Regions from separate parts of the Gottfriedia sp. NPDC058432 genome, predicted to be linked through region 4. Evidence: riboswitches for the same ligand, from Rfam matches in the RefSeq annotation. Region 4 holds a riboswitch; each other region holds the start of a gene.
What was found. A riboswitch is a leader RNA that binds a small molecule or an ion and turns the genes downstream of it on or off. The one in region 4 is predicted to bind S-adenosylmethionine.

Region 1 (7,575 bases), on a different contig from region 4:
GAAAGAGATATACCAGATAAATAGTCTGGATAGCCTGGATCTGGAACTAAAATTGTATCTCCAGCGTCACATAAACAAAGTGGTAGCTCAACTAATCCAGCTTTTCCACCGAATAATATGGCTACTTCTTCCTCTGGGTCTAAATCAACATCATACTCTCGTTTATAAAATTCTACAACAGCATTTTTTAGAGAGCTCATCCCTCTAAACGGAGAATAACGATGAGTTAAAGGGTTTTCAACAGACTTTTGTAATGCTTTTATAATATGGTCGGGTGTTGGCTGATCTGGATTTCCTTGACCAAGATTAATGACATCGTGACCATTACTAATTGACTGATTCACTTTTTGGACTAGTGAAGCAAAAAATTGTTTAGGTAAATTGTTTAATAGTTTACTATGATTCAAGTTAATCACTCCAAAAATATAATTAATTTAAGTTGATTAAATCGTTACTTAATCGAATGATTTTCAGGAACGATTGTTGCAATAACTTTCACCATCATATATGCTCGATTTAAAAATGTCTATAAAATTTAGAATAGGGTGAATAAATTGTGATTAAAATTGCGTGTATTCAATCTGACGTTATTTTAGGTAAATCAAAGTCTAATTTAGAGAAAATGAAAACTCAAATAAACGAAGCTGTTAAAGAAAATGTTCAGGTTATCGTATTACCAGAGTTATGGACAACAGGCTATTGTTTGGAAGAGATTGGCTTGCACACAGGTGAACAAGAAGCGATTATTTCTGAACTTCAGTCGATTGCAAAATCAAATAATGTAATATTGATTGCTGGTTCGTTCCCAATTGCAAGAGAAAATGGGGTAACGAATACGTTAATTGTTATTAGCAATACTGGTGAATTAGTAAAATCTTATGATAAAGTTCATTTGTTCCAGTTAATGAACGAGCATCACTATCTTCAATCAGGGGAAACAGACGGTCTTTTTGAAATCGAGGGATTAACAGCTGCAGGTTTTGTTTGCTATGATTTGCGTTTTCCTGAATGGATTGGAGCTCATTCTCAAAAAGGTGCAAAAGTTTTATTTTTTGTCGCTGAATGGCCAATTCAAAGAATGAATCATTGGGAAATCTTGTTAAAAGCAAGAGCAATTGAAAATCAGTGTTATGTTGTTGCTTGTAATCGAGTAGGAAAAGATTTAGCGAATACATTTGGCGGAGGATCAATGATCATTGACCCTTGGGGAGAAGTAATTTCCAAAGGTAGCACGAATGAAGAAATCGTATTCGGTGAAATTGATCCGAAAAAAGTCGATGAAATACGCGGTACAATCCCTATTTTTGAAGACAGAAAAGAAGAAATTTACAAAAAAATTTAAAAAAGTGATTGACAAATTAAAAATTTATAAACTAAAATACGATTATAAAATCAAATATGCGAACTCTTATTTCGAGTAGGCGGAGGGATTTGGCCCGACGATGCCCAGCAACCGACCGTAATACCATTGTGAAATGGGGCGTATTGTATACGCCTGAGCTTAAATGCTCAGTAAGGCACGGTGCTAATTCCAACAGAAAAGAAATTTTCTGGTAGATAAGAGACGAAAGCCAATTAGTATTGCCTCTTTTCGTCTCGGAAAAGAGGCTTTTTATTTTGCAAAATTCAAGGGGGATGAATTTAGTGACTGTCATTGAACGAAAAGAATATAGACCTTTAACAGAAGCAACTGCAATTACTTATTTACAAAAACTTGGCTATTTTAAAAATGAACTATGTGAAAGTATAGAAATCGGGGATGGGAATCTAAATTTAGTGTTTAAAGTTAATCCCGTAGGAAGCGAGAAAGGGTTAATTATAAAACAGGCTCTACCATACGCAAAAGTCGTTGGAGAAAGCTGGCCACTTACATTAAAGCGAGCGACGATCGAGAGTAATGCGACAAAAATATACAATGAGCTAATCCCATTACATGCACCAAAAATTTTAGAACATGACGAAGATCAAGCTGTAACTGTAATGGAGGATCTATCTCACTTGCAAATTTTACGAAAAGGTTTCATTGAGAAAAAAAGCTATCCGTTTTTAGCTGAACATATTGGAGAATTTTTAGCTAAATCATTATTCTTCACTTCAGACTTTGGAACTTCACCGGCTAAGAAAAAAGAGTTAGAGTATCTTTTTAATAATCCTGACTTATGTGATATAACAGAAAATCTTGTTTACACGGACCCATTTTTTAACAGTGAAACAAATAGTTTTGAAGAAGAATTAACAGATGAAATTCAAAATCTATGGAATGATGAAGATCTACAAATTGAGGTTGCGAAACTAAAATTAGATTTCTTATCGAAAAAAGAAGCTTTATTACATGGTGATTTACATACGGGAAGCATTTTCGTATCTGAAACAGAAACAAAAATAATTGACCCGGAATTTGCATTTGTCGGACCAATCGGATTTGATTTAGGGCAAATTCAGGCAAATTTACTTTTTCAACTTTTCAGTCGTACTGAACTAAAGGACGAAATTATTGAACACATTTTAAACATTGAAAAAGTTTTTAATGAAACATTTATTCGCCTATGGGAAGAGCATAGTGTTAGACCGTTTAACCAAAAAGCTTTAATTAAAGAAAAACTAGAAGGATATTGGGTGGATGCAATTGGGGTTATTGGATGTGAATTAATCCGAAGAAGTATCGGTCTTGCTCATGTTGAAGATATTGATGCACTGGAACATAATCAAAAAATTGAAGCAAAGAAAAAAGTCTTAAAATTCGGAGTTTATTGTATAAAAAATAGATTTACTATTAGAAATATTGGAAATTTACTTAATGGATTGGAGTAATAATCGATGACTACATTACAGCAAATACCTGAATCATTACAATGGAACGGTGAAAGCTTAAAAATTTTAGACCAAACAAAATTACCAACTGAAATATACTATTTAGATGCAACAACATTATTAGATGTACGTGAAGCAATCGTAAAATTACAAGTAAGAGGAGCACCAGCGATCGGTTTAGCAGCTGCGTATGGACTTTATTTAGGTGTTCGAGAAATTGAAACTGAACAAATTGAAGAATTTCATCAACAAGCAAGATTATTAGCGGATGAACTAATTAGTGCTAGACCAACTGCAGTAAATTTAGCATGGGCAGTTGAAAAACTAATTGGATCTAGTAAAGAAGCAGTTACTGTATCAGAAGCTAAATTAATCATCATGGAAGAAGCGATAAAATTACATTTAGCAGATGAGGCAACTTGCAAGGAAATCGGTGAAAACGCTTTAACATTATTACATGACGGTGCAGCGGTATTAACTCATTGCAACGCAGGAAGTATTGCGACAAGTCGCTACGGAACAGCTTTAGCTCCACTTCACTTAGCAAAAGAAAAAGGTTGGGAAATTTCAGCCTATGCAACAGAAACTAGACCAGTATTTCAAGGGGCAAGACTGACATCTTGGGAATTGAACCAAAGTGGTATCCCAGTTACATTATTGACAGATAATATGGTCGGCTACTTATTACAAAATAAAAAAGTTGATGCAGTTATAGTTGGAGCTGATCGCATTACTGCTAATGGGGACACTGCAAATAAAATTGGAACATTACAATTAGCGATTTTAGCAAACTTTTACCAAATCCCATTTTATGTAGCAGCTCCTTTATCAACAATTGATTTATCAATCGAATCAGGGAGCGAAATTGTAATTGAACAACGCGATCGTACTGAAGTAACACATATCGGAAATGTTCAAATAGCACCTGATGGAATCGATGTATTAAACCCAGCGTTTGACGTGACGCCGAATGAATTAATTACGGCGATTATTACAGAAAAAGGAATTGTTTCTAGCGATTATAAGGAAACTTTTAAAAGTTGGGAGCAAGAGTAATTTATTGATTGCATTTAATAGAGAAAAACGATTACCATTTATTCGTTAACTTCTTCCCTAGGAAATAGTTAAAAAGAGCAATTTTTTCTGATTTTTATAAAATTTTAACACTTTATCAATATAAGATTTGGTGGGCGATTATTGCAATTTAAGTTGTTATTAAAAAATATAATAAGCCCTATTATCTAGATTTTGAGTTTCGAAATATTCGTATTTGTGAATCGGGAAATTCTATTTATATAGAAAAAATAAAAATGAATTAATTGTCATTACTTTAAATGGAAAATATTTGTAGAAATAACATTATTGTAAAAATGAATTACTATATAGGAAGAAACTCATATTGCTAAAGTAGCAATAATTCAAAAACAAATGATTTAACACTTTCCGAGAATCTTAACGGATTGGTCAATTTTGTTCGATTAAATGGGGGGTTCGAATCAACTGAATTTTTTCAGACAGTTTAACATATTTTCGTTTGATGTTTATTCTAGTTATAAGTTAAATTCATTATTAATGTATTATTTATATAAAAATAAGAGAAAACTCAAAAAAGCCAATTCCTAATTGTAGAAGGGATTGGCTTTTTGTTGACTATCATTAAGAATCATTATGTAATTAGGATAAATTGTTCCAAATGGAAGCGATATGGTGAAGCTGTTCCGTACAAAAATTAAATGACCGTACTGAACAAGAAGGGGAAATTGGAGAAGGTTTTCCTTAAAAACAAATTGAAGAGAGATTGGAACATGAAAAAGCATTGTTTAAGGGGTTTGCAGTTTATAAAGAAGAGAAGTACGCTATCTTGGGAGGGTGCTGAATAATATAGAAAGCGAAGAGGGGAAAGAAGAGTTCAAAAGAAGAATTGAAGCAGTAAAAAATTAATAGTTATATAGGAAGACAAAATATCTCGTCAGTAGTACATAAATAATATAAACATTAATTGATGGAATTAGAAATTGAATTTAATTAAAGTCACTTTTGAACTAGATCAAATCATAAATCCCATAGAATATTTAGAGGATGTGCAACGATCTCTACAATTGTAAAAAGATGACTAATTAGAGAAATACTCTGACACTAAAAGATTACTTTTATATGATATGCGCAGAAGAGTTTCTACAATCTTCTGCTAAAAAGTCCGCTAAAAATTGTAACTAAGATTGTTAATTGAGGAGGGTATATAATGGCAATTAAGCTCTGTCCCATGTGTGGTAATGAGAATAAGTGCTCAAGTGGGAAGACTTGTTGGTGTAATGATGAGTATTTCCCAAGAGAGATATTTAATCAGATACCACAAGAAGAGGTAAGAAGATCTTGTATATGTAAGTCGTGTTTAGATAAGTATAAAGAAGATAACAAAATAGAAGACCTAAAGCCTTCTGATATCGGACCAAAAGTATTTAGTCGGAAGAGTGGAGTTGAACAGGACGATGAAGTGTGTTACTGCTATGAAAAGTTTAAAGATAATCTTAAGCCAGGAACAGTAACCAAGTGTTTCAAAGAGAAATGTGCTAATTACCTAAGTTGCACAGAAGAACGTAATAAAGGAGTTTGACTAGGGAGTTAATCAAGAACACGCCGTTCTTTCGTTTAGGTTGTATTCTTGTATAACTAAACCAACTAATAGTTTGTCAAAAATTTTCAATTATCCAGACAAAATGTGAATCTTTTTATTGGAAAATTGGCAGGTTTGCTATAAAGAGTAAACCTGCCAATTTTGCGTAATAAATAAAAATTGTATGCAAAAAGCTACATCCTATTTAGAATGTGCTTGTCTAACTTAATTATCTTTCTTTTACTTTGTTGGTATAAAAATCATATAACTTTTCAATGGATGAATTGGACAAAAGAGGTATCGCTCTCTTAACTAATTCTCTATCCCAATCAAACCAACGCATTTTCATTAGTTTATTAATCTCTGAATCTGTGAAGCGTTTCTTTATTTCTTTTGCAGGATTTCCACCAACTATTGTATATGGAGGTACGTTTTTAGATACCACAGAACCTGCTGCAACGATTGCGCCTTCACCAATTGTAACACCAGGCATTATAATAGCGTTCATGCCAATCCAGGCATCGCTTTTAATAACTGTGTTACCTTTTGGTTCATAAGATTGTCCTATTTGTTCAACAAATGGATAAACAGTGATCCATTCTAAATGGTGGTTATGATTACCACCCATTAAAATGACAACTCCACTTGCAATACAAACATAATTTCCAATAATGAGTTTATCTAGATGCCAACCAAACTGTTCAATTGGATTGAAAAGTTCTTGAGATTTAGCATCACCCCATAAATATCTTACACAGCCATCTTCAAAATTTTGATTACCATAATACCCTGAATAATAGGAATACTCCCCTACTTCAATGAGTGGATTTGTCACTATATCTTTTAAATACTTTGTTTCAGACCAATGATTAAATAATGGATGATTCATAATTATTTTCCTCGCTTCTAAGTATTGTAGATTCTAGAACTTACTTAGAAGCTTAATACCACAGCGACATTTTTAAACTTTTTTAAACGACGAATCATTATCCTCAGCCTTTCTATAAAAGTAAAAAAATCATAACTTAATAAATTACTTTAGTCAAATTGTAGAAATATGTACTTAAACTATTCGTGCGTTAGTTGAAGATTAACTGGCAATATGAGTCTTTTTTATTAAAGTAAATGGATAGTTAAACAAGAATGCAATATTTAAGAAGAAAAAAGGAGGAATATGGTAAAATTTAATATGCTACCACTGTAAAATCTTCTTAGCGAAAACAATTATGTAATATTTACTTAATAATCGAATGAAACAGAATAGGAGAAAAGTTGAAATGGATCTACATATAACTAAAGATTTAAATGAGAAAGATAAAAATTATATTAATAGTAGTTTGTATGAATTTAATTTAAAACATTTTCCTGAAGATTTAAGGGGCAGATATCAAGAGATTAATATATTTCTTAAGAATGAAAATGGTAATGTGCGTGGCGGAATATTAGGTGAGATTTGTTGGAATTGGTTAGAAATTCATACTTTTATGATTGATGAAGATATTCGTAAACATGGATATGGAACCAAATTGTTACTTGAAGTTGAACAAATTGCACTTGAAAAGAATTGTGACTTCATAAAGGTAGATACTTTGAGCTTTCAGGCTTTAGATTTTTATAAAAAGTTCGGCTATCATGTTTATGGAACACTTGATAAAGTGGGAAGAGATTATGAGCATTTCTTTTTAAAAAAAGATTTATCATTTTAAAGTACTTAGTGAATATCATATCAGTTAAATTTGAGGACGTTCAAATGAAACCAAGATTAAATACGCTCAACAAATAAACGTATTTAATCATATATGAAGAGAATACAAACCGTTATAATCTCCAAACTAATGGAGATTATTTTTTTTAATTAAATAGTAGAATTTTAACTAATATTGCATAGAATAAAAAACAAATAATTTCATGTTAGGTTTTCTAACATTGTATTGACAGATTATCTAACATGAAATAAAATACTTATAGATGAACGAAAGGAGCATTGCTATGAATGATCAAGTAAGACGCTCAACGCCACTTTTCCCAATCGGAATAGTCATTTCGTTAACTGAATTATCCGCAAGACAAATTCGATATTATGAAGAGCATGATTTAATACGTCCAGCTCGTACTGAAGGTAATCGTAGATTATTTTCTTTCAATGATGT
Region 2 (7,575 bases), on a different contig from region 4:
TCTGCTAATGTTTTATCTGTCACACCATAGTTGCCTACATACTCTGAACCATCTGCAAGGTAAGCCCCGTACGGCCCAACCGATGCAACAACCAATGGTTTAGGCCTATTCGTTTGCTTATTTTCCTTCCAAAAATCATCTCTTGCCCTTCTTGCAAGTAACACCGTTTTCTTAATTAATTCCAAAGCTTCCTGTTCTTGTATTCCACGCGCGGAAAAACCACTAATAGTAGCTTGATAGCTTGCTGTTATGGCACAGTCCGCACCAGCACGAAAATAGTCCGAATGAACCTGATAAATAAGTTCCGGATTTTCTAGTAACACACGTGCCGACCAAAGGGGATCGTCCAAATTACATCCATGCGCCTCCAATTCTGTAGCTAATGCTCCGTCAAGAAGCATAATGGAATGTTGGGATAAAATAGCATCAATTGGATTGACTTTGTTCGACATAATCTACGCCCCTCTTTTTTAAATTTTTTGTTAGATAATAACTTCCATAGCAAAACAAAATAAACGGTATGCCGCAATATAAGGCAATTCTCTGTGTTGGATCGAATGCAATTCCAATACACGATGCCAGACAAAGGATAAAAGAAGCAATTGGTACTAATGGATACAGTGGTGTGCGATAAATCAAGTCCTTTTCAGAATTTCCTTCTTTCAAAAATTGTCTGCGAAATAGGAACTGGGAAGCACTAATACTCATCCAAACTACAACTACTGCTAGACCGGAAATGGAAACAAGTACGATATAGACAGTATCTGGTGCCACAATACTTGAGAGCAAAGCCAAAGCTCCACCCACCATGCTGAAAATGACGGCGTTGATTGGAACACCTTGCTTCGTCATTTTTCCAAAAATCGGAGATATCGTATTCTTATTAGCAAGCGACCAAAGCATTCTAGAAGAGGCATAAAGGCCTGAGTTTGCCGCAGATAAAATAGCTGTTAAGATAACGAAATTCATTACGTCAGCTGAATATGGCACCCCAATTCGTTCTAGAACTGCAACAAAAGGGCTCTCTAATACACCAGCATCGGAAATAGGCAATAACGCAGATAAAACAAAAATCGTTCCTACAAAAAAGATGATCAATCTCCACAGAGTAGTTCGAATGGCCTTCGGTATCATTTTTTCCGGGTTCGCGGTTTCTCCAGCTGCAATGCCTATTAATTCTGTTCCTGAAAAAGCAAAATTAACCGCAAGCATGGTCATTATAATTCCCGTAGCACCATGAGGAAATAAACCTCCACTTGTAAAATTAGAAAATAATGGCGCTGCTTTTGAATGACTCATCGGAAGAAACCCTAGCATTGCCGCTGCTCCTAAAACAATAAAAATCACAATAGCTATAACCTTTATCGATGAAAACCAAAATTCGGATTCGGCGAAAAATTTAACAGTCATGACATTTAATACAAAGATCAAAATGGCAAAAATAGCACTCCATATCCAAACATTAATCGATGGAAACCATCGCTTCATAAGTAATCCTGCGGCTGTAAATTCAGAACCTAAAGCAACAGTCCAAGTTAACCAATACAACCAGGCTACTGTATACCCTGTACCCGGTCCAATGTATTTAACTGCATAACTGTGAAATGAGCCCGTTTCAGGCATATGTACGGAAAGCTCTCCTAAACATAGCATAACTAGATAAACCACTAGCGCACCAATCAGATAGGATAGTATTGTTCCAAACGGGCCAGCTTGTTGAATAGTGTAGCCCGAGCTTAAGAATAAGCCAGTTCCAATCACCCCACCAAGTGATAGCATGACTAAATGACGTGCTTGCATGTTCCTTTGAAATTCTTGCCCATTTTTGTTCCCCATTTAAACTCTCCTTTAGTTACTATCCAGAAAAAACAAAAACGCACTCTAAAAAAGAGTGCGCTACTGACAAATAAAAACGAAAGCTCTCATCTATCAGGTTAACACCCGCTGGAATTAGCACAGTGTCTACTTAAGCAGACCTGTTGCTGAGGCTTCAAAGGGCCAGTCCCTCCACCTCTCTGGATAAGAAATATTTTTTTTATAACCATATCAATCCATTCGATAATTGTCAATATAATTCTGTTTTTTTAAAAAATTATTAATTATTGACTTACTATTTTATCATTTCTTATGCAACTAAACTGCCATTATATTGAATAAGATTTCAACAATCTACTTTAATAGATCCTACTAATTAAGAATTAAAAGGACTAATTTTCATAAATATAATTTCCAAATAATCCCCATAAAAAAACTACTTCACTAAATGTTAAAGTAGTTAAATTTTTAATCTTTCATTTTTATTTTTCGTGTATGGATATTCCTTTTATATATGATGTAATTTCGTTATCAGGGATTAATTTGTAAGATTTTTGTTGGGTATTTTCAGGGTTGAGTCGGTCTTCATAAATAGCTCTTAGATGTGCAGTTCGGTATAGTTGGTTTTCAAATGATCCACGAGATATTTCTAATGGAAGTTCAACGCCGTTAAAAAATTCAACCACTGATCGATTGTATTTACCGCCTCTGAAATTAGCAACATGATTGTAGGAGATCCAAGAGCATTCTACTTTTAAAGAAGATGAAGTGGGGAAAAAGAAAATTTGATTCATTGAGCTGATCGCTATTGGTGGTTTATGGGTGATGGAAATCATTTGTTTAGTTCCTTCACGCCTACCCCGGTAACTACTCCCGAAATAAGCACAGCTTCTTTCAATAATTTCAATCGGTTTCATTAAAACATAAAAACTATCATCTGTTTCATATACCTTTGAAATCACAACTAAATCGACCGTGAATTCTGGAATGATTGCCATTGTCGACTTATTAATCTCGTACTCATTTAATACTTTAACTTGTCCTTTCACATGATTCATCCTTACAACTCCTTCTGTTATTAGTATTATGAAATGTTAAACTTATTGGCTTTAATTGACGCTCCCTCTTCCTTAATTAAATAATTAAATTAAAGGCCAACAATTAAGTTTAACAAGTTCAGATAAAAAATTTTAACATGAAGTATAGTAGCAACATTGATGTTAGAGAAATAATATCATAAATCTTTATTTGTAATATCATTTTTTAAATACTTTAACAAAAGTGTCATTGTTTACTAAATTTTAGGATAAAACCCAATAGAAAAACCACCTTTTTCACATTTAAAAAAAGTGGTTTTTTACTAGTTAATTAGATGAAAATTGTTGTTCTTCAGTAGAACCTTTAAGAGCTGTTGTTGAAGAAGTTCCTCCAGTAATAATTTGAGCTACTTGATCAAAATATCCTGTTCCAACTTCGCGTTGGTGTCTTGTCGCAGTATAGCCATATTGTTCGCTTGCAAATTCAGCTTGTTGAAGTTCTGAATATGCTCCCATTCCTCGATCTTTGTAGTTTCTAGCTAATTCAAACATACCAAAGTTTAATGCATGGAAACCAGCAAGGGTAACGAATTGGAATTTATAGCCCATTGCTGCAATTTGTTGTTGGAATGTTTCAATTGTTTCGTCATCAAGTTTCTTCTTCCAGTTAAATGAAGGTGAGCAGTTATAAGCTAGTAATTTACCTGGGAATTTTGCATGTATAGCATCTGCAAAACGTTTTGCATCTTCTAAGTTTGGCTCTGACGTCTCACACCAAACTAAGTCTGCATACGGTGCATAAGCAAGACCACGAGCAATTGCTTGATCTAACCCGGCTTTCGTACGATAAAAGCCTTCAGGTGTTCTTTCACCTGTAATAAATTGTTGGTCGACTGGATCAATATCACTTGTAATTAAATCTGCTGCATCTGCATCAGTTCGTGCAACAATAAGGGTAGGAACTCCCATTACATCCGCTGCTAAACGAGCAGAGATTAAATTACGAACCGCCGTTTGTGTTGGTAATAATACTTTCCCACCTAAATGGCCACATTTTTTCTCCGAAGACAATTGATCTTCAAAATGTACACCTGCAGCTCCTGCTTCAATCATGCTTTTCATTAATTCAAATACATTTAATTGTCCACCGAAGCCAGCCTCTGCATCCGCCATAATCGGTGCGAAGTAGTCGATTTCTTCTCCACCTTCAACAAATTGAATTTGATCTGCACGTTGGAAAGCCTGGTTAATTCGTTTTACAACTGCTGGTACAGAATTTGCCGGATATAAGCTTTGATCTGGATACATTTGACCAGAAAGATTCGCATCAGCAGCTACTTGCCAACCACTTAAATAAATAGCCTTCAAACCTGCTTTAACTTGTTGAATTGCCTGATTTCCAGTTAATGCTCCTAGTGCATTTACATAGCTTTCTTCATTTAAAAGCTTCCATAACTTTTCTGCACCTTTTTTTGCTAATGTTTGTTCAATATCGATTGATCCTCTTAATTTAATTACGTCTTCAGCAGTGTATGTTCTTGTAATGCCATTCCATCTAGAATCAAGCTCCCAGCTTTCTTGTAATTCAGCAATACGCTTTTCACGATTTTTCGTCATATTCAATTCCTCCTAATTTTATAAAAAGTTATATCCTTTTAAAGTCAGAAAGTCAGCAAATTCATCATTGCTAATTAACTCATTAAATAATTCAATTGCTTCACTAAATCGTTTTGCTTCAAATTGTTCTTTCCCTATTTCTAGTTGAAGCTTCATCATTTCTTCATGTTTTAATGAATCCACTAATTGTAAAGTAATGTTTGTACCATCCTCTAAAACGCCTTTTTCATGACGCACCCATTGCCAAATTTGTGCACGCGAAATTTCAGCAGTCGCAGCATCCTCCATTAAGTTGTATAGCGGCACCGCGCCTCGACCACTTATCCATGCTTCAATATATTGAATCGCAACTGTTATATTTGTTCTGAGACCTTGTTCAGTAATAACACCACTTGGAATCTCTAAAAGATCCGCTTCAGTTACATTAACATCCTCACGTTTTCTATGAATCTGGTTTGGTGTTGGCATAAATCGATTAAACTGTTCAAGAGCTACAGCTACTAAACCAGGATGAGCTACCCAAGTACCATCGTGTCCATCCTTTGCTTCACGCTCTTTATCTTTTCTTACTTTTTCAAATGCAACTTCATTTCGCTCTTTATCATCTTTAATTGGAATTTGAGCTGCCATTCCTCCAATTGCAGGAGCATTTCTACGATGGCAAGTTTGAATAACTTTTTGAGAATATGAACGCATAAAAGGTACTTCCATCGTCACAACAGAACGATCAGGTAAAATAATTGATTTGTCGTATCGCATCATTTTTATAAAACTAAAAATATAATCCCATCTGCCACAATTAAATCCCGCTGAATGCTCCTTTAATTCATAAAGTATTTCATCCATTTCAAATGAAGCAGCAATTGTTTCGATTAATACAGTTGCTTTAATCGTTCCAACAGGTATATTCAATTCTTTTTGAGCAAATAAAAAAACATCATTCCATAATCTTGCTTCCAAATAACTTTCCATTTTTGGTAAATAAAAATAAGGTCCTGAGCCATTTTTAATTGCTTGTTTCGCATTATGAAAGAAATAAAGTCCAAAATCTACTAAGCTACCAGACATATTTTCACCATTTACAGTGATATGTTTTTCTTCTAAATGCCAACCTCTTGGTCGAACTAATAGTACAGCTGGCTTCTCTTTTAACTTATATGTTTTTCCTTTTGAATGAAGTGAAATTGTTCGATTCACAGCATCTCTTAAATTAACCTGACCAGAAATTATATTTTCCCAAGTTGGAGAAGTAGCATCTTCAAAATCAGCCATGAAAACAAACGCATCAGAATTCAATGCATTAATAATCATTTTTCGATCAACTGGTCCCGTTATCTCTACTCTTCGATCTTGTAAATCCTCTGGAATAGGTGCAATTGTCCATTCACTTTCACGAATGTGTTTTGTTTCCTCTAAAAATTGAAGCTTACCTCCATTTTGTAACAAACGCATTCTTTCTTTTCTGTTTAATAACAGCTGTTGTCTACGTTGATCAAATTTCAGATGTAATTGCTCTAAAAAACTTAATGCTTCGGTCGTAAGAATGTCAGTTGAACCCTCTACATGATTACCGAGAACTTTAATTTTTGAAAGTTCAGTTGTCATATGATTCCTCCATTCAGTTATATAACAGATATTGATTACTTATGTTATTATATAACAGTATATTCGGATTTGATATTAAATTCTGAAAATATTTCCAAAAGAATTTTCGACAGCTTAACTTTTTAGAAAGTATCTTGTGAGTCCACTGATACCCAAATTTTTTTATCTTGATCGAGAGGTCCATCATATTTTTCCAAAGTAAAAATCTTCAATTTGTGTTCCATTGTCTTTGATAAAGTTTAGTAAAAGAATAATAAAGGAAACACACGAATTAATTATTAAACACTTGATACTATGTATAATTAAGACATTTGAAGTGCTTCTAAATTTTTCTCGATTAAAATTTCACGCAATAAAAAAGCTTGTAGATATTGGTACAAAACCAAACAATCTACAAGCTAAACATTCAACAAAGGATTTACTCTATTTATTGTTGTTTCTTTTTTCAGCTGCCTCTAAATACCTCATTCTTTCCAACATTGTCGGATGATCATATCTAAACAATTTCACTAAAAATGGTGGATTTACTTGAGACAAGCTGTTTTTGGATAACTTTTGAAACGCTATAATGCCTGCCTCTGGATCATGTGTTAGCTTAACTGCATATAAATCTGCTCTTTTCTCAGCACTTCTTGAAAATGCATTTGATACTGGATCAGAAATAAAGCTTACTACTCCACTAATGATTAAAAATAGTGTTAAGATGACTGCCATTTTTTCAGTAGAATTACTGCTTCTACTCTTCGATAGTACATACCTCATTAATAAGTGAATGATATACAGACCAACTAAACTACCTGCTAGCATACCAAACATTGATTTATAAATGTCTTTGTGGACGTAATGTGACATTTCATGAGCCATGATGAACATAATTTCATCTTCAGTTAGCCCTTTAAGAGTTGTATCCCATAATACAATCCTAGCGTTTTTACCTATACCAGTAACATATGCATTATAAGTAGTTGTCTTAGTGGACATATTTACTTCATATACCCGATGTGCAGGAATATTTGCTTCTTTAGCAAGGGTAATAATTTTCTTTTCTAAATTTTTATCTTTTAATGGGTAAAAATCATTATATAAGGGATCAATTACTACAGGCTGAATAAACGTTAAGAAAATTGTAAAAGGAATACTTAATAGCCATGCAGTTAACCACCATTTCTTTGGTTGCTTTTTGATTAACAAATACACAACATACATCACAAAAAACATCATGGCAAAATTTATCCAAAAACCAATCATTTCATCCTTCATCCAAGCATTAAATGTTTGGACAGATAAACCATATTTCGTTGATAACTTAAATCGATAGAAATCAAGTGGAAATGTAACAATATATGTAACGACCGAGACAAAGAAAAAATATAAAAGGACTTGTATAAACTTAAATCTAGTCAACTTAGATAAAGAGTCACCTAATCTTTCAATTGTTCCACTTAATAATAAAAGTGATAATACAATCCAATCGATCGGTAAGCTAATAAAATAAAGAACA
Region 3 (7,575 bases), on a different contig from region 4:
ACATTAATCGCATTTTCAATGTATATTGGGATGTTCTGGCGTCCAATTATGAACTTATCAAACTTCTATAATACATTAATATCAAACTTCTCGGCAGCTGATCGTATTTTTGACATTATGGATATTGATCCAGAAATTATTAGTGAAGAAAATGCACCACCAATTGGACGAATCAATGGTGAAGTTCAATTTAGAAATGTAACTTTTGGTTATGATGAAAACTCTACAGTATTAAAAAATATAAATTTCACAATAAATCCAGGTGAAAAAATTGCATTAGTAGGTGCAACAGGTGCAGGGAAAACGACGATTGTTTCACTTTTAAGCAGATTCTATGATCCTTTAAAAGGTGAAATTTTAGTTGATGGAAATGATATTAAAAAAGTAGATTTAGAATCTTTTAGAAGTCAAATGGGAATTATGCTACAAGATACTTTCCTATTCTCAACATCGATTATGGAAAATATTCGATACGGTAAATTAAATGCTACAGATGAAGAAGTAATTGCCGCAGCTAAAGCAGTTCATGCTCATGACTTTATCATTAAAATGGAGGATGGGTATAATACAGATGTAAACGAGAGGGGCTCAAGACTTTCATTAGGTCAAAGACAATTAATCTCGTTTGCTCGAGCTCTACTAGCTGATCCTAGAATTTTGATTTTAGATGAAGCTACTTCGAATATCGATACTCATACTGAGAAGCTTGTCCAAAATGGTATTGAAAAGCTATTAGAAGGTCGTACTTCATTTGTTATTGCCCACCGATTATCGACAATTCGTGACTGCGACAAAATTATGGTAATTGGAAACGGAAATGTCGAGGAAAGCGGTACACATGAAGAATTATTAGCTTTAAAAGGACATTATTATAAGCTATACATGGCGCAATATAGCTTCATTAATGATGGAGCATAATTGATCTGTGTTATTTAGATTGGGGCTGCCTCAAAAGTTAGGTTAACTGACGAATGAGCAGTCCTTTTTTTATTGAAAAATGTACTTGTGCTAAGGATGGGGGTATCTAAACGGCTTTTTTTCGTTTGCAATTGATCTAATTGAACTTTATTAAATATTTCTGCAGGCTCTTATCAAGTTTTTATTAGATACAAGCCATATTGCAAGTTTTTCATTTGAAATGATCTGCTTTTGTATGTTTTTTTAGGGGATAATACCTTAACTGGTATGGGTACTTTTTAAATTAAATTGCGATTCTTAGGGTTTTAATTGCCGTTTCGCCAATTTTAATTGCGATACTCAGATTTTATTTGCAGTCCACTGTTTAATTGCAAGATTTCTACATTTAATTGCGACTCTCTATGACTTATTTGCAGCCGAGCTTATTTGTCACAATTTTTGTGATTTACAGTTAGGACAACCATTTTTATGCCGAAAATTTTAAATTAGAACTTTGGAAATGAATTATTACGAATTCTTAATATAAGAATTAATTCTATGAATCTTGAAAAGTCAACTTAATATAAGTAGATAAAATATCTTCATTTTCTAATTTTTTCTAATGTTAAAATAATAGTGAATTAATATTTTTGTGAAAATGGAGGTTAAGTATGAAACTTAGTTATGAAATTAATTTGGATGATTATATTGAATTTAATTTACATCATTTAAAACACTCAAAAACTGTTCAAAAGTCGTTAATAAATCAACGAATTGCTGTGAGTTTAATCTATTTAGTAATACCATTTTTAATTTCCTTTCTTTTCAAACAACCACTATTTGGTTATTTACTTGCCTTTTCGTTAGCAGCCATTGCTTGGTTCATTTATTTTCCAAAGTATTTCTACCGTTCATCAAAAAACAAAATGATTAAGCATTTAACTGAAAAGAACGATCAATCAATTTTCGGGGAACATTCTCTAAAAGTAGATGAGAATGGGATCAAAGAAATTACACAATCAAGTGTTCATGAAATAAAGTGGGATGATATAGTTGAAATAAAAGGCACGAAGAATTACTTTTATATTTACTTTACAAGTATGCAAGCCATTGTAGTGCCACTAGAAGCAATAAAGGATGACGTGGAGAGATTATTACAATTTTACAGAAAATATAATATTCAAGTTTTATATTGCTAGTTGAATAGTGCATCCTGATCTCTAAAAGTTCAAGTTAGTTTAACTTGAACTTTTTTATTGTTACCGTTCATTCTTAATCAAGAAAGAAGAATTATGATAAAATGTAAAAAAAGGAGGGTACTCACTTGGAGAATTGTATAAAGGTATCAGTTCGAACGCTAGTTGAGTATGCTCATACAGCGGGAAGTATCAATGTAACATATAAAAGTTCGGTTTCATTAATTGAAGGAACAAAGGCACACCAAAAAATCCAAAGAGAATATGGTGAACAGGATGTAAAAGAACGATCTATATCCGGCAACATTACATTGGATCAGTTGGTGTTTCAGATAGAAGGCCGTTGTGATGGATTATTATTTAATGATGGTCAATATATAATAGAAGAAATTAAATCAACAATGAAGGATTTAAATGAAATAAATGAAAATTCATATCCTGTTCATTGGGCTCAAGCAAAAGTTTATGGATATTTTATTTGTGAAGAATTACAACTTGAAAAAATTACACTTAGACTTACATATATTAATATTTTAACCGAGCAAAAAATAAGCTTCGACCTCTTATTTACAAAAGATGAATTAACAAATTACTTATACAAAATGCTGGAAATTTATTATCCTTTTGCAAAATGGAAATACGATCATATTGAAACAAGGAATCAGACAATAAAAGAATTAAATTTTCCCTTTCCTTCTTTTAGAAAAGGTCAAAGAAAGTTAGCAGGTGCGGTATATCAAACAATTCAAGAAGGTAATAATTTATTTGCGGTAGCCCCAACCGGAATTGGCAAAACGGTTTCGACTATTTTTCCGACAGTTAAAAGTATTGGTGAGAATAGTATAAATCGAATGTTTTACTTAACTTCTAAGACGATTACTAGGACTGTTGCTGAAGAAGCATTTAAGCTAATGACAGATGAAGGACTTTGTATAAAGTGTACGACGATTACAGCAAAAGATAAAATCTGTTTTAAAGAAGAGACGATGTGTCAAAAGGATTATTGTGAATTTGCTAATGGTTATTATGACCGAATAAATGATGCTGTTCTTGATATTCTTTCATCGGAAAAATCGTTAACTAGGGAGAAAATAGAAGAATATGCCCGCAAACATACAGTATGTCCATTTGAATACTCTTTAGATTTATTAAATTCTTCCGATGCGATTATTTGCGATGTAAATTATATTTTTGATCCTAGAGTTTCGTTAAAACGATTATTTGATGAACATAAACGAAGTTCGGTTTTATTAATTGATGAAGCTCATAATCTTGTTGATCGTGCAAGAGAAATGTATTCTGCGAGTCTATTCAAATCTAAATTTTTAGAGTTGAAAAATAGATATAAAAATTTAAAAGATGAACTTTATGACATAATAAATGAAATAAATAAGCGATTTATTGAATTAAGAAAAAAATGGAAGGACGTTGTAACCCCAGTTTCAAAGGAAATAGATGGTGATTTACTAGAACTTCTACATACATTCAATGAAATCGTAGAAATAAAATTACAGGAAATGGAAGAGGACGAAAATAAACAAATTCTACTTGATACATATTTTGAGTCACTTAACTTCGTCAAAATTGCGGAGTTTTTTGATGAAAATTATGTATGCTACTATGAACTATATAAAAGTGAAGTACATTTAAAGTTATTTTGCCTTGATCCTTCTAAAGTAGTGAATGACGTCATAAAAAGATTTCGCTCTACAATTTATTTTTCGGCTACTTTAACGCCAATACAATATTTTCAAGATATGCTTGGTGATCAAAGTCGAGATTATACAATTTCAATCGATTCTCCTTTTCATAGAGAACAACTGGAAGTAACAATTGATCCTCTTTCAACTCGATACCAAGATCGTGAAAGAAATTTAGAAAGATTAATTGATTCTGTCTATAAAGAAATTACGAAAAGAAAAGGTAATTATTTAGTTTTTTATCCGTCATATCAATATTTAATTCAAAGTGTTGATTTATTTAAAGAGAAAAACCCTAACATAAAGACAATCGTTCAAGAAAATGGTATGTCTGAAATTGAACGAGAGGAGTTCCTTTTACAGTTTGATAGTCTAAATGAGGAAACTTTGGTTGGGTTTGCTGTATTAGGTGGAATATTCTCTGAAGGGATCGATTTAAAGGGGGATCGCTTAAACGGTGTCGTAGTAGTGGGTGTAGGATTGCCACAGATTTGTTTAGAAAGAAATATTTTAAAGGAGCATTTTAATTCGGTTGGAAAAAATGGGTATTATTATGCATATGTCTTTCCAGGTATGAATAAAGTAATGCAAGCGGGTGGAAGAGTTATCCGTTCTGAATCAGATGAAGGGACTTTATTACTAATTGATGATCGATATAAGAGTTCACTTTATCAAAGTTTATTACCTGAAGAATGGAAGTAAGAGTTAATTATTAAATAATTCAAAAAAAACGATTGATAATTATCAGAGTTTTTAATATACTAACAATATAATTTAATAATCTTATCAAGAGCGGTGGAGGGACTGGCCCGACGAAACCCGGCAACTCTAGTAAATACTAGAAAGTGCTAAATCCTGCAGGTGAAAAACCTGGAAGATAAGAGCGATATGTTTATTTTCAGACATAACCACTTCTTATTTTTTAGGAAGTGGTTTTTTTATTTGACTAAAATGGGGGATTTATAATGACTAACACAAAAGAGGCTTTAAACACGAATAAAAAATCGATTGAAACGGTAGCTGTTCATGGTAGCAAAGGGTATGATCCATTAACTGGTGCAATTAGTTATCCAATTTATCAATCAGCTACATTTAAGCATGCAGGTCTACATCAGTCAACTGGATATGATTATGCAAGATTACAAAATCCAACACGAGAAGAAGTCGAAAATACTGTTGCAAAATTAGAAAGTGCAAATTATGGCGTTGCATTCGCAACAGGAAATGCAGCAGTTACTGCAGTATTAAGCTTATTTAAAAAGGGTGATCACCTAATTGTTTCAGATGATTTATATGGTGGTACATATCGCTTATTCGAAGAAATTTATTCGCCATATGGACTTGAGCATAATTTTGTTGATACGACTGAAATTGAACATATTCTTGATGCACTTAAACCGAACACAAAAGGAATTTTTATTGAGACACCTTCAAATCCAATGATGAAAGTAACTGATTTAAAAAGAGTAGTAGAGATTGCAAAAAAACGAGATATTATTGTAATTGTCGATAATACATTTTTAACTCCTTATTTCTTTAGACCAATTGAATTAGGGGCAGATGTAGTTGTTCATAGTGGAACAAAGTATTTAGGTGGCCATAATGATACACTAGCTGGCTTCGTCGTAACGAATTCAGAATATACAAATGAACGAATTCGCTATTATCAAAAATCAACAGGTGCAACATTAGCTCCATTTGACTCTTGGTTAATCTTAAGAGGAATTAAAACATTGCATTTACGCATGGAATACAGTCAAAAAAATGCGATTGTACTTGCGAAGTTTTTAGAAAATCATCCAAATGTTACTGAAGTATATTATGTAGGATTACCAACGCATAAAGGGTATTCAATTATTAAAGAACAGGCAACTGGATTTGGTGCAATGATTTCATTTAAAGTGAAGGATTTAAGTTTAGTAGAACAGGTTTTAGGAAGCGTAAAAGTCATTACATTCGCAGAAAGTTTAGGTGGAGTCGAATCGTTAATTACGTATCCACATACACAAACTCATTCAGAGATGCCAGAGGAATTTAAAAGAAAGCTTGGTCTAGATGACCATACATTACGTTTATCAGTGGGAATTGAACATATTGATGATTTATTAAATGACTTAGAAAATGCATTGGGGTGATGAGCATGCAATTTGGAACGAAACTAATTCATAACGGAAATGAAATTGATCAGGCAACAGGTGCATTAAGTATACCAATTTATCAGACATCAACGTTTCATCAATTTGATATAGAGAATTTTGGGAAGTACGACTATGCGAGAAGTGGAAATCCAACAAGAGAAGCGTTAGAAAATACAATTGCAAAATTAGAAAATGGTGTACGTGGCTTTGCGTTTTCATCAGGAATGGCCGCAATCTCATCTGTATTATCTTTGTTTTCAGCAGGAGATCATATTGTCATTTGTGAAGATGTTTATGGGGGAACATTTAGAATAGCAACAAAAGTTTTAAATCGTTTCGGAATCGATTTTACTTTCGTCGACGCATCTAATTTAGAAGAGATTAAAGCCGGAATAAAGCCAAATACAAAAGGACTTTATTTAGAAACACCGTCTAATCCTCTTTTGAAAATTACTGATTTAAGTAGTGCTATTAAAATAGCAAAAGAAAATGACATCCTTGTCATTGTAGATAATAGTTTTTTATCACCATATTTACAAAGACCATTAGACTTAGGAGCTGATATTGTCGTTCATAGTGCAACAAAGTTTATTGCAGGTCATAGCGATGTAATTGGAGGATTAGCGGTCGTAAATTCAGAAGAACTTGCAAGTGATTTATACACAATCCAAAATTCATTCGGAGCTATTTTAGGTCCACAAGACTGTTGGCTAACATTAAGAGGATTAAAGACCCTAAAAGTTCGTATGGATGCATATGAACAAACTGCATCAAAATTAGCAAACTGGCTTTTAGAACAAGAAGAAGTTGAGGATGTTTATTACCCAGGACTAAAAGATCATCCTGGTCACGATGTTCATTTTGAGCAGGCTACTGGAGGAGGAGCAGTCCTTTCATTTACACTAAAAACGATTGAACAAACGACAAGTTTCCTTCAATCAGTCGAAAACGTTGCAGTTGCAGTTTCACTTGGTGGAGTTGAGACGATTGTTTCATATCCTGTAAAGATGTCCCATGCTGCAATACCGCTCGATGTTCGTGAACGATTAGGGGTTAAAGATACATTAATAAGGGTATCCGTTGGTTTAGAAGATATAGAAGACTTGATTGCAAGCTTCCAAAAAGCATTAAAAGCAGGTGCAAGAGTATAGTGAAAGGAATAGGGAAATTGAATAAATAAAATTGGGTTTGGCCGAATAGAATTGAAAAACGAACAATAATTAGATGCAAACGGTAGAATGTCCGTTCAATTCGAGAAAAGCATAAATCCCACAATGGAAGCATATTTCCTTGTGGGATTAATTTATTTTATATTTTTTGATTTTGCTTACTTTTTTATTTAGTGTAGAAGACTAAGAAAGGAATATTTCCCCATCACCAATTTCCTCTTGAATTACCTCAGCTGCACCAATAAGTGCCAATGCGTTCCCAACTATTTGAACTGAATCAGAAAGAACAATTCTTCTTTGTAACTCAAGTAAATCTATTTTTTCTGAAGTGAACAATTGCTTAGAAACGAAAAAAGCTACGGATAATTGACCGGCAGTACCAATCCACATTCCCGATATGATATCTCTTTTCCCTTGAAAGATTGGATCTTTGTCGATGGAATATAATTTTGATAATGTAATCGTTTCGTATAAT
Region 4 (7,575 bases):
GATTAGCTAAAACAGATTCACCAAAGCGAGTAACTATAATTGGTGGAGGTATATCTGGTTTAGTTAGTGCATCACTGTTGAAAGAAGCAGGGCATCAAGTTACGATTATCGAGGCTAATCGCAGAATTGGGGGAAGAATTTATACAAAGAGAGAACCATTTCTTGACTACCAGTATACTGAACTTGGTGCTATGCGTATCCCTTCATTCCACCATTTAACATTTGCATATATAAAAAAATTTAATTTAAAAGTAAATGAATTTATCAATAGTACGCCAAATGATTTAATTTACGTCAATAATATATTAACAAATGTTAAAAATTACGAAATGAATCCAGACATATTAAACTATCCTGTCGCTCCAAATGAAAAAGGAAAAACTGCTATAGAATTACTCACATATGCGATTGGTCCTTTAATTGAATTTATCCATCAAGATCCAATCAAAAATTGGGAAATTGTAATAATAAGTTTGATCACTATTCTATGGAAAACTTTTTAAAATTTAATCCTTTTGGAAATTCATTATCTTCTGGAGCAATTGATATGATCAATACAATGATCGGGATTGAAGGTTTTCCTGAACTTTCCTTTACTGCAATACTAAGAGAAGTACTTGTACTTTTAACACCTAACCTAAAATTATATGAAATTACAGGTGGAACAGACTTCCTTGTAAGATCATTTTTACCCCAATTGAAGGACAATATTATGCTTAATGAAAGAGTAAGGACAATTATACAAGAAGATACAAAGGTAATCATTTACTCAGAAAATGAAGTCCTTAATAGACAGAGTCAACATGAATGTGATTATATTATTTCAACAATCCCTTATTCTTTATTAAACTTTGTAGAAATTCTTCCTTATGAGTCTATTTCATATAATAAATGGAAGGTAATAAGAGAACTACATTATGCGGATTCAACAAAGATTGCTATACAGTTTAGAACGAGGTTTTGGAAAAGTTTGGTATATTTGGCGGGAAAATAGTAACTGATTTACCAATCAAGGCTTCCTATTTCCCTAGTCATGATTTTGGAAAAGAAACAGGGGTAATTTTAGCCAGTTATACTTGGGGGGACGATGCTGCAATTTGGGATAATATGAACAACCATACACGTATTGATAAAGCATTAGCTAACCTTTCAACCATTTTTGGTGATGTGGTTTATAAAGAATTTTTAGTAGGATATTCGCAGAGCTGGACGCAATTTTCATTTTCCGGTGGAGCATTTGTTATGTATAAACCGAATCAACAAAAAGAGCTGGGTCCCTATATCAGCTCACCTGAAGGAAGAATTCATTTTGGTGGATCACATGCATCATCTACTCCTGGGTGGATGCAAGGGGCAATTGAAGCAGGAGTCCGCACTGCTAATGAAATTAATAATTTATAAATAATGTAACGACTAAGCCAACGACTCGTTGGTTTTTTTTCGTTTAATTAGAGGTTCATGAGTAGGGAGAAAAAGGGGAATCCGAAATTTAGTAACTCAATTAAGGGTTCATTTTTAAATAATGTAGACTTATATCTATTTTAAATGTTAAAAGAAAAGGAAAATAGGAATTTGAATAGAATGGATAGGCTTTTATTTTGACATACTAAAAAATATGAAAAGAAATAAAAGGAGGGAAGCATAAGATGAGAAGTCAACTGGCAGTAATAAATGCGCTTAAGCAAGAATTTGAGGGAGCAAAAGATTTAATTGTCCATTCATTTGAATATTATGAACAACAAATTTGTTTGATCTATCTTCAAGATCTATGTGACGCGGATAAAATTAAAACTGATATCATCCAACCACTTATGCTTTGTGATAAAGAAAGTAAATTTCTGTTACACTTACTCTCCCAATCTAATTGTGAGTCGATTCAAAACAAAAGGTATTTAGGGGAATATATAATTTCTGGTAACGTGTTAATTTTCATATCGAATGGGATATATGCTTTTAATGCAATTCGTGCTATGGATACTGAATCTGTAGAAGCTTCAGTAGAAACATCAGTTCAAGGACCACAAAAAGCTTTTTCACATGACCTCAGTACAAATATAGCGATAATTCGTAAAAGATATCCTTCCAATAAATTAAGCATTGAGTATCAAACAGTTGGAACAATCTCAAAAACAAATATAGCAATACTTTATGATGTTAATTATGCAGATCAAAAGGTAATTGATGAATTAAAAAGTCGTCTTAAGAGGGTAAAGATGGATGTAATACAAGCAGCTGGTCAATTAGAAAGGATACTTTCTGATAAAAAGATTCATTTATTTCCTACCATGATGATAACAGAAAGACCTGATCGAACTGTTTCAAATCTTGCCCAAGGTAAGGTTATTATTGTTATGGATGGAACGCCATTTTCTTTGATTACGCCTACTGTATTTTTTGATTTTATAGCTTCAATGGATGACTTATATCATTCTTTCTGGATAAAAAAACTTTTGCAATCAATAAGATATATTGCCCTTATTATAACATTGGTGTTACCTGCTTTTTATATTGCAATTACCTCGTATAACCCGGAAATATTAAGGTCCCAACTTACTTTGACGATTGCAGGTAGTAGGGCAGGAGTTCCTTATCCATCATTTTTTGAAGTGCTTTTTATGATGTTAGCTGTTGAAATGTTAGTTGAAGCTAGTATTAGACTACCACGAGTAATTGGCCCAACTGCTACTACTGTTGGTGGACTTATACTTGGTCAAGCTGCACAACAAGCACAACTTGTAAGTTCCATCATGATTATTATTACTGCATTTGTTGCCATTTCTAATTTTACGGTCCCAATCAGTGCAATGAGTTTCGCAATTCGATGTATTAGATACCCACTGATTATATTAGCAACTCTATTTGGGTTGGTCGGATTAGTTGGAGGTATGCTTGTACTTATCTGTTATTTTGCTAATAAGCGAAGCTTTGGGACTCCTTTTTTAGCGATTGAATGGGGATCTTCCGATAAAATTGAAACGATAACTGAGAACCCAAAGGGGGGGCAAAGCTAGTTGACCCGTCACTTTTACTATACTGTACTGCTAACAATGATGTTGAATATTATTATCAATGTACCAATGATTTTAATTGGCGAGCGTTTTAATGGGTCTCTTATATCTATGGTGTTAAGTGTTTTGATTGGTGGAATATTTATTTATTTGTTTACGATCGGAATAAGTAAATTTCCTAATAAAGGATTGCCCGAAATTTTTAACAATAGACTACCTAAACTTGTTAAAAACATTTACTTAGCATTTTTAGGCGTAATGTGGTTGGCTGCAGGGGCATTTGTTTTAATTTCTTTCACATATATTACTGTACTGTATTTAAATACTGAGTTAAATATGGGATATGTTTTAGCTTTTTTTCTAATTATTGTTATTTATGGAGCAAATTGTTATACAGAATCAATCCTCAACGTTATTGAAATAATGGTACTAGTAGCTACTCCAGTTGTTTTTTTTATCGTTTATAAAGCTATGGCAAGCAATTATTTTTATTTCGTCCATATTAAAAGAATACTCCATTATTTTTGGCAAATGCCTAACTATAGTTCTATTTCAGCTGCTACTTATTTTTTTACAGGCTATATAAATCTAGCGATCATCAATCGTTATCTTGAAACGAAAAAGGTTGTTAAATTTCTGTGGATTTTACCTTTAATCGGATTCGTTGTAATTAGTTTTACATTTTTCGTCCCAATTGCTTTTTTAGGTGTTAAAGGGATTAATGATGTAGTGTTTCCTTGGGTCTTCATAACTGATTCTCTAAGAATGGAATATGGGTTTATCGAAAGAGTGCTATATTTGATGCTTTATATATTCCTTTTGTTGTCACTATTATTTAGCATATTAACATGGCATGTTGGTTTAAAACTATTTGAAGGAATGTTTTTTAATTATAATTTGAAACCCGCTAAAAAAAGGAAATTTTATGGATATATGATCTTTCTATTTTTTGGAGCCGTTACGATGACACTGCAGACATTTACGAACGAAAGAGAATTATTTGATCTGATTAAAATATGGCAAAATATCCGTTTTCCTGCTGAAGGCATATTAGTAGTGTTAATTTTTTTCTTATCACGGAGGCAAAGAGCATGAACCGTATTTTAACGTTGTTGTTAATTATGGAATTAAGTTTTATGTCTGGTTGCCAATTACTCGATGTTGATAAACGTTTTTTTGTCGTAGCGATAGGAATCGATCATACAGATGAAAATGGCGTCTACCTTGTGTCAGTGAAATTAGCCATCCCATCAGCACAAATTGGAGCGGGAAAGTCTAATTTTCAAATTATTTCTCAAAAATCAACTTCAGTTTCTGAGGCCATTAGAATAATCCAATCTTTAGTAGATAAAAAATTAGATTTTGCTCAATGTAGGGTAATCGTTATCGATAAAGAGCTACTAGTTGAAAACCAAATTGATTTGATGAAGTGGTTTATTAAACGGCCAGATATTCAAGGTGTTGCTTATGTAGCTGTAGGAGAACCTACTGCAAAAGAAGCTTTATCATGGAGGGTTAAATCAGAGAGATTAGCGGGTAACGCTGTTGTGTTAGCTTTTAATGAAGAATCAAATAGGTCACCATATGTAATGTCAGAGATACTTAATGATTATTATATGCGATTGATAGAAAACGGTATAGATCCATATTTACCTATTATTGAACCGTTCGATAGTTCCTTTAAAATTAATACTTCCGCAGTTTTTAAAGGAACAAAATTTAAAGCAGTATTAAATCGTGATGAAACAAGGATGCTTAATGAGCTCTTAAATCCCAAAGTAACAACATTAATTAATGTTGGAAAAGGAAAAAATCAATTTTACATAAGTGCTGAAAATACGAAAACTGACATGAAAATTGTTATGCCTAAAAATAAAAAGCCATATCTAGACGTTCATATAAAGGTAAAAGGATTTATTGAGGAATCTAATAAGACACTACATCAAAATAGAGAATTGAAAGAGTATGAGAAAAAAGCATCAATCATTATGAGCTCAAGAACAAAAAAATTTCTAGAACGTCTACAGGAATTAAATGTTGATCCACTTGGACTTGGGTTAAACTATCAAGCAAAATACGGAGTGACAAAAAAAGAAATAAATAAGTGGGAAGAAATTTATCCAAAAATTGAATTTCGAGTAAAATCAGAAGTGAAACTAAAGGGAACTGGTACTATGTATTAAATTCGATTTAATTTCAATTAAATAATTATAAAATTTTATTTTTTCTAATAAATACAACGAAGAAAGCGCTATCTCAATAAAGATGTTTAATTTCCCTTATTGACAATCTGTTTACTAGGATTTATGATTCAGTTAAAGAAATTACATAATTCAAACTTATCGAGAGTGACCGAGGGATCAGGCCCTATGACGTCCGGCAACCTCCTTATTTAGGAACGGTGCCACTTCCTGCAGAATGAAATCATTCTGATAGATAAGTCGAAAACAATTGTTTCCGATGCCTCTTTCTGAATGAAAGAGGCTTTTTTCTTTTTTTATTTATTTACGCGGAAGGTTAAACAAAACTGAATTTCACTATATATAAACCCAACTTAACCAATGCGAAAACTAGACAATTTTAATGATAAAGGAGAGAATAGAAATGAAATATGGTTTTTGGTTACCGATTTTTGGAGGATGGTTACGTAATGTGGATGACGAAAGAATGCCACCAACATTTGAATATGCTAAAGAGGTTATTCAATCAGCTGAAAGATGGGGATACTCGACTACTTTAATAGCTGAATTATATTTAAACGATATTAAAGGTCCGGAGCATGATTCACTTGAAGCTTGGTCAACAGCAGCGGCACTTGCTACAGTGACGGAAAAAATCGAAATTATGACTGCGATTCGTCCAGGTTTTCATAATCCTGCAGTAACAGCAAAAATGGCTGCTAATATTGATCAAATCAGTAACGGCCGTTTTACGCTAAACGTCGTTTCTGCATGGTGGGCAGAAGAAGCTCGTCAATATGGCGGTATTTTTACAGAACATGATGAGCGTTATGCTCGGACAGAGGAGTTTATTGATGTTCTTAAAGGCTTATGGACAGAAGAAACGTTCAATTATTCAGGTAAATATTACGACTTAAAGGATACAAAGCTTGCTCCAAAACCAGTTCAAAGACCAAATCCGATTCTATATGCAGGCGGAGAAAGTGAAAAAGGAAAGCAAACGATTGTAGAAAAGTGCGACGCATATGTGATGCACGGTGGAACAGTTGAAGAAATTAATCAGAAAGTAACAGATATGAAGGTGCGCCGTGAACAAACAGGAAATGCACCATTAAGTTCTTTCGGTATGGCCGCTTATATTATTTGTAGAGATACAGAAGAAGAGGCTTTGGCTGAGCTAGAAAAAATTACGACTGTGAAAGATTCAAGCGGGTATGCAGGCTTTAAAGACTTCACTACAAAATCACAATTAGAACAACAAATCCAATTACAAGATTACTCAGTTTCAAATCGTGGTCTTAGACCAAATCTAGTAGGAACACCAGAGCAAATTGCAGAACGAATTTTACAATATGAAGAAGCTGGCCTAGACTTATTATTATTACAATTTTCACCTCAACTTGAGGAAATGGAACGCTTTTCAAAACAAGTTATGCCATTAGTAGAACAAAAACGTAGTTTAATAAAGAACTAGAAAGGGGATTTAAAGATGAGCAAAGTATACGTAATTCATGAAAATAGTGAGTGGACTGTGCATTTAACAAAAAGATTAGAGGAGCTTGGAGTTCCTTATGAGGAATGGCATTTAGACGAAGGTACGGTAGATTTATCAACTGCACCACCAGAAGGGATCTTTTATAGCCGAATGAGTGCGTCCTCTCATACACGTGATCATCGTTTTGCAGCCGAGTTTACTGGTCAAGTATTAGCTTGGCTTGAAGCACATGGTCGTACGGTGTTGAATGGAACGAATGCCTTGAAGCTAGAAGTTAGTAAGGTTTTACAATATTTAGAGCTAAACAAGTATGCTGTGAAGACTCCTAAAACGATCGCAGCAGTTGGAAAACAAAACATTATTAAGGCAGCTAAAAACTTTGCTGGACAGTCATTTATTACGAAACATAATCGTGCTGGTAAAGGGTTAGGGGTTCAACTATTTCATAGTATCGAAGCTTTAAAAGCTTATGTGGAAGGACCTACCTTTGAAGAACCAGTTGATGGAATTACACTGATTCAGGAATACATTCAATCCCCTGAAAGCTACATCACTCGTTGTGAATTTGTAGGAGGAAACTTTGTTTATGCAGTTAAAGTTGATACTTCGGAAGGTTTTGAACTTTGCCCAGCTGATGCGTGCCAAATTGGTGATTTATTCTGCCCAGTAGGAGAAGAAGTAGAAGAGAAACCTAAGTTCCAAATCATTGAAGGCTTTGAGGACGAAATTATTGAGAAATATAAAGAGGTTCTAGCTAAAAATAATGTCCAAGTTGCCGGAATCGAATTTATCAGAAATGCTGAAGGTACAATTTTTACGTATGATATCAATACAAATACCAACTATAACTCAGATGCAGAAGAAAAAGCTGGAAAATTCGGAATGCTCGAAT

Region 1: linked by a shared signal. The riboswitch ahead of mtnK (S-methyl-5-thioribose kinase) and the one ahead of ACFWM3_RS19610 (LLM class flavin-dependent oxidoreductase) in region 4 are both predicted to bind S-adenosylmethionine.
Region 2: linked by a shared signal. The riboswitch ahead of mmuP (S-methylmethionine permease) and the one ahead of ACFWM3_RS19610 (LLM class flavin-dependent oxidoreductase) in region 4 are both predicted to bind S-adenosylmethionine.
Region 3: linked by a shared signal. The riboswitch ahead of ACFWM3_RS04275 (trans-sulfuration enzyme family protein) and the one ahead of ACFWM3_RS19610 (LLM class flavin-dependent oxidoreductase) in region 4 are both predicted to bind S-adenosylmethionine.

The regions. Positions count from the first base shown of each region.
Region 1 covers NZ_JBHXLC010000020.1:43,178-50,752, forward strand. The annotation lists gene ACFWM3_RS18040 (pyridoxal phosphate-dependent aminotransferase) at 1-416, opposite strand, end outside; gene ACFWM3_RS18045 (carbon-nitrogen family hydrolase) at 560-1,342, shown strand; SAM riboswitch class I at 1,406-1,564, shown strand; gene mtnK (S-methyl-5-thioribose kinase) at 1,636-2,811, shown strand; gene mtnA (S-methyl-5-thioribose-1-phosphate isomerase) at 2,818-3,867, shown strand; gene ACFWM3_RS18060 (cysteine-rich CWC family protein) at 5,054-5,425, shown strand; gene ACFWM3_RS18065 (CatB-related O-acetyltransferase) at 5,655-6,314, opposite strand; gene ACFWM3_RS18070 (GNAT family N-acetyltransferase) at 6,703-7,131, shown strand; gene ACFWM3_RS18075 (MerR family transcriptional regulator) at 7,415-7,575, shown strand, end outside.
Region 2 covers NZ_JBHXLC010000006.1:53,836-61,410, reverse strand. The annotation lists gene mmuM (homocysteine S-methyltransferase) at 1-452, opposite strand, end outside; gene mmuP (S-methylmethionine permease) at 427-1,836, opposite strand; SAM riboswitch class I at 1,920-2,026, opposite strand; gene ACFWM3_RS08100 (competence protein ComK) at 2,298-2,873, opposite strand; gene aceA (isocitrate lyase) at 3,180-4,469, opposite strand; gene aceB (malate synthase A) at 4,488-6,074, opposite strand; gene ACFWM3_RS08085 (M48 family metallopeptidase) at 6,498-7,575, opposite strand, start outside.
Region 3 covers NZ_JBHXLC010000003.1:22,282-29,856, reverse strand. The annotation lists gene ACFWM3_RS04290 (ABC transporter ATP-binding protein) at 1-918, shown strand, start outside; gene ACFWM3_RS04285 (YcxB family protein) at 1,569-2,096, shown strand; gene ACFWM3_RS04280 (ATP-dependent DNA helicase) at 2,222-4,495, shown strand; SAM riboswitch class I at 4,574-4,677, shown strand; gene ACFWM3_RS04275 (trans-sulfuration enzyme family protein) at 4,759-5,928, shown strand; gene ACFWM3_RS04270 (trans-sulfuration enzyme family protein) at 5,934-7,082, shown strand; gene ACFWM3_RS04265 (hypothetical protein) at 7,284-7,575, opposite strand, start outside.
Region 4 covers NZ_JBHXLC010000024.1:22,671-30,245, forward strand. The annotation lists gene ACFWM3_RS19580 (flavin monoamine oxidase family protein) at 1-503, shown strand, start outside; gene ACFWM3_RS19585 (FAD-dependent oxidoreductase) at 488-994, shown strand; gene ACFWM3_RS19590 (flavin monoamine oxidase family protein) at 961-1,401, shown strand; gene ACFWM3_RS19595 (spore germination protein) at 1,647-3,011, shown strand; gene ACFWM3_RS19600 (GerAB/ArcD/ProY family transporter) at 3,012-4,103, shown strand; gene ACFWM3_RS19605 (Ger(x)C family spore germination protein) at 4,100-5,191, shown strand; SAM riboswitch class I at 5,345-5,451, shown strand; gene ACFWM3_RS19610 (LLM class flavin-dependent oxidoreductase) at 5,613-6,662, shown strand; gene ACFWM3_RS19615 (ATP-grasp domain-containing protein) at 6,678-7,575, shown strand, end outside.